2 regions of the Priestia sp. VA7 genome follow, and region 1 is predicted to be linked to the other one. Evidence: a T-box and tRNA genes for the amino acid it is inferred to sense, from the RefSeq annotation. Region 1 holds a T-box; the other holds one or more tRNA genes.

Evidence for each region. The T-box of region 1 lies ahead of trpS (tryptophan--tRNA ligase). A T-box ahead of a tRNA ligase gene usually reads a tRNA of that ligase, here a tRNA-Trp.
Region 2: it encodes a tRNA-Trp, which carries the amino acid that the T-box ahead of trpS (tryptophan--tRNA ligase) is inferred to sense. The anticodon was not compared.

The regions. Positions count from the first base shown of each region.
Region 1 is NZ_JBVQPN010000002.1:82,431-84,834, reverse strand. Features, by position in the region: gene AC0C45_RS07045 (peptide ABC transporter substrate-binding protein) at 1-373, opposite strand, end outside; T-box leader at 1,040-1,244, shown strand; gene trpS (tryptophan--tRNA ligase) at 1,321-2,310, shown strand; gene AC0C45_RS07035 (YjbA family protein) at 2,340-2,404, opposite strand, start outside.
Region 2 is NZ_JBVQPN010000004.1:540,246-542,649, reverse strand. Features, by position in the region: gene AC0C45_RS20605 (Na+/H+ antiporter NhaC family protein) at 1-820, opposite strand, end outside; tRNA gene AC0C45_RS20600 (tRNA-Gly) at 1,036-1,107, opposite strand; tRNA gene AC0C45_RS20595 (tRNA-Leu) at 1,127-1,208, opposite strand; tRNA gene AC0C45_RS20590 (tRNA-Trp) at 1,235-1,308, opposite strand; gene AC0C45_RS20585 (phospholipase D-like domain-containing protein) at 1,535-2,404, opposite strand, start outside.

The DNA of each region.
Region 1 (2,404 bases):
CTTTTGCTGTTACAGGGTCACCATTTGACCATTTTGCATCGTCGCGAATCGTAAACGTATATTTAGTTTGATCATCGCTGACCTTCACATCTTTCGCCATTGCATTTTCAGGTTTTCCATCTTTACCGATACGAGTTAAACCCTCAAATGTTTGTAATAATACGTTTGATGACGTTGAATCATTAGCTAAGCCTGGGTTTAATGAAAAAGGCTCAGTTTTAATGTTTACGCGAAGCTCTTGCTCTTTTTTCTTTTCGCCGCCATCACTGCTAGCATTTTCACTGCCACCAGATTCTTTGTTAAATCCACATGCAGCTAAAAACAAGCTCATTACAAGCAGCAAACTGAAAAGAATCGACAACCTTTTCTTCATTGCGTGTTACCCCCTATTAAATTTTGTTTGTGTGGCAACCATATTTTTTTGATATGCACTAATTTCTTAATCCTCTTTCAATACAAAATAATCAGTTATTTTTTCACGTAGTAGAGCATTAAAGACCTCACTGCAAAATTATTCTTCTACTCTATGAAACTGTCATCAATTGTTTACATGCTGTAAATCCAATGTATGCGCTTAATATGTAGAAGACTCATTCATTACAAAATTCGCTAATTGAAACAAAACATTGTCTATTTTGTGTTTTCTGAAAAATTAAGAAATTGTAATACCTTTGTAAAAAATATGTTTGTTACGCCTATTATAAATATTTTAAAAATTTATTGCAATACTATTATTTAATGGTATTTTTTTGTCATGGGGGAAAAAACCTTATCTTATAAGGATTGTGCCTACTTGTCAGACTTCTAAAATCTTTTTTGTAGTATAGGTATTACGATAGTATTACAAAGCCATTAGAAATATTAAATAAAAGATTTTTACCAAATCCTCCACCAAATTTTCATCAAGAAATGCTTTAGTTAAAAGGTTCTTGTCTTTTTTTGCCGCTGAAAAATCCCAGTAAATTGTCTTATAAAACTTTTTAGTGATAAGATGTTTAAATTCCTGCTTTTTCGCGTTATAATAACGAATAACTATATAATTAAAGCTGTGAAAAAGAGTAGTATGCAGAATTTTCATTTTCAGAGAGTTTGTGGCTGGTGAGAACAAACATTGAAACCTGCAGAATGGACTTTGGAGCTTTCAAGTGCAAAGCTTGAACGTTGACCTCAACGTTACATGAATAAAGATAGTTCACAATTATGTGTACTAATTAGGGTGGCAACGCGGTCCATTCGCCCCTAGCTTATGCTAGGAGCGGATGGGCCTTTTTATGTTGTATCCGTAAATTAGCATCATATATGAGCAGATGAAAGGAAGATTTGATGAAAACAATTTTTTCAGGTATTCAACCAAGCGGTACAATCACTTTAGGTAACTACATTGGAGCGATGAAGCAATTTGTTGAACTTCAACATGACTATAACTGTCATTTTTGTATTGTAGATCAGCATGCGATTACAACGCCTCAAGATCGTTTAGCACTTCGTAAAAACATTCGCAGCCTTGCTGCTCTGTATGTAGCGGTAGGAATTGATCCAGCAAAATCGACTTTATTTATTCAATCGGAAGTGCCTGCCCACACAGAAGCGGGATGGATGTTACAGTGCGTAGCGTATATCGGTGAACTTGAACGTATGACTCAGTTTAAAGATAAGTCCGCTGGAAAAGAAGCAGTATCAGCAGGATTACTAACTTATCCTCCATTAATGGCAGCGGATATTCTTTTATACAACACCGATTTGGTTCCAGTTGGTGAAGATCAAAAGCAGCATTTAGAATTAACGCGTGACTTAGCTGAGCGCTTTAACAAAAAATACAATGATATCTTCACTATTCCTGAAGTACGTATTCCAAAAGTGGGCGCACGCGTCATGTCTCTTCAAGACCCTACGAAAAAAATGAGCAAGTCCGATCCAAACCAAAAAGCTTTCATTACGCTTTTGGATGACGCTAAAACAATTGAAAAGAAAATCAAAAGTGCCGTAACGGATTCAGAAGGTATTGTTCGCTACGATAAAGAAAATAAGCCAGGCATTTCAAACTTATTAAGTATTTATTCGATCCTAGCCAATAAATCGATCGAAGACATTGAAGCGATGTACGAAGGCAAAGGTTATGGTGACTTTAAAGCTGACACAGCCAAAGTGGTAGCTGAAGCACTCGCTCCAATTCAAAAAAGATATTATGAATTAGTTGATTCTAGCGAGCTAGATGATATTTTAGATCAAGGTGCCGATAAAGCAAATGCAACGGCTAATAAAATGCTTCGCAAAATGCGAAACGCAATGGGAATTGGCCGTAAACGTTAAAAAAAACGACTGCTATGCAGTCGTTTTTTTTAATTAACTTTTGGCTCTTGTTCAATTTCCCAAAGTTTTTCAAAGAAAGGTTGTCCTTTTACTA
Region 2 (2,404 bases), on a different contig from region 1:
TGTGGCTCTTATGATGCCCGCTCCACCATGTTAAAAGTAAGGTAAGTGAAATCACAACAAGTAAAGGTACTAACAAATTCCAAGGCTTAGAAGGCAAATCCTTCGACACGCAAGGATGACAATCATGCCAATCTTTTTCGTCTTCTTCCTCGAGCTTCATAGGAGCCGTAGATGTTGAATGATGAAAAAAGCTGAAATAAATCCCTACTAAAATAATCACAATCGAAAAGAAGTTATAAGGAATGCTTTGAATAAACAAAGAATAAGCGTCTTGTTTTATGCCTTGATGATCAATTGCCATTTGAATGATTGAGACCATATACCCTACAAATGCCGTTGCCACAGGAATTAAGACGATAACAGGAGTAGCAGTTGTTTCAATAACAAACCCTAGCTCTGCTGTCGTCATTTTCACCTTTTTGAGTAATGCTCTCATAATGGGCGCGATCGTCACAAAACGAAATGTGGGAGCACTGAATGTTCCAATGGTTGAAACATAGGTTAAAATAAGAGCTTTTTTTCTTGTATCAATTCTTTCTGCAGCTGTTTCTACAAAACCCTTCACTCCTCCAGCCATCTTAATCATTCCGATAAGCCCTGAAAATGCGTATAAAAAGACGACGATTTCTATATTACTTTTATTTCTAAGAGCTTGTACAATGTAGTGAAGTAGCTTTTCAACACCTCCGACAATCGAATGATCAACCAAATAAGCGCCTACTAATAAGCCTAGAAACAACCCTGGCAGCACTTGTTTGGTGAAAATAGCTATTGGAATAACAATTAAAAACGGTATAATTGAAAACCAACTAGATTCCATAGGACTCTCCCCTATCTTAAAGACCATATTAGATGTCTTCACGTATCGTTCATTAGCTTTTAATGTAACCCCAATATTATGTGTATATTCACGAAAACAACACGTATAAGCAGCACTGCTTTAATAAACTATTTCTGATTAAAAACAGCATCGTCAAAATCTTTATTTCTACAACAAAAAAAGCAGTTTGCACATGCAAACTGCTTTTGAAAAGAAGCGGAAGACGAGGTTCGAACTCGCGACCCCCACCTTGGCAAGGTGGTGTTCTACCACTGAACTACTTCCGCGCGTATATGAAAGTAAAGATGCGGGTGAAGGGACTTGAACCCCCACGTCATAAGACACTAGATCCTAAGTCTAGCGCGTCTGCCAATTCCGCCACACCCGCGTGTGAATTAAAAGATAACTCCAAAATGGCAGGGGCAGTAGGAATCGAACCCACACTGACGGTTTTGGAGACCGTAGTTCTACCTTTAAACTATGCCCCTAGAAATCATTTCTTCAAAAGAACCTCGTTTATTAACGACGCTATATTATAATAAAACATATATAAAATTTCGTCAATAGGGCTTTTTAAGAATCATGACTAGTACTAGCGATTTCAAAAAACTGTGAGGCATATCACAGCTTTTTATACTCCCCTCCGCCAGTTGCAGTAGCTCTTAATTCTACCATTGATTTTCAGTAAAAGCCTTTTTTAGGCACAGTGCGGAACTATACAAAATGTCTCCAAAATCGCGTGAAGACCGAAAGGATATGTAGGAGTGCAGACTTTACAGGGGGGACATTTTTTTGAGAATCCGTATTAAGATCAACAGGTTCTCCCTCATTTCCTACAAGCGCACTGTGAGAAATTTTAGTTTCAATAGCTCCTGTTAGCTCGGCTGCAAATTCTTCACTATCTATCATAACCATAGATTCAGTATTTAAAAATACTGAACGTGAATCTAAGTTAAAAGAACCAACTGCACTTAAACGCTGATCATAAACAACAGATTTCCCGTGAATTGAATAAGGCTTTTGATATTCATAAAGCTTTGAACCAGCTTTTATAACGCGATTCTTCACTCCCAAGTATGCAGAAAAAGCCATAGCATTTGGAGTGGATGTAATAGAATTAGTTAAAATAATTCTTTGCACTTTTGGTTTTACTTGCTTATCTATATACTGTTCCATCTCTTTTGTTGGTACGATATAAGGGCTTTGAACAACAATGGATTTTTCAGCTTGTTGGGAAAGCTTAATAAATGTTTTCCATATAAAAGGGCTTTTATTCATTCGTTGAATAGGATTTGTAATAAAAGAAACCTTTCTTGTAGGCATCGTTGCTTCTCTCCATACAATATAAGGGTGGACAAAAGGTTCATTTACTTTTTTTGCCTCTTCGTATTGATCTATTAACAATTTCTTGCCTGAAAGGCCCCGAAATTGTTTAGTTTTCTTGAGCTTTGGAAAAGCTTTTCGGGTATACGGGTGGTTCCATAATTTCTCTACATACTTCTCCATTGAGACAATGACACTATAACTTTCTTGCTTTGTGTTATAAATTAGCACATCACGGTCATAGACAAAATTTTTATCTGG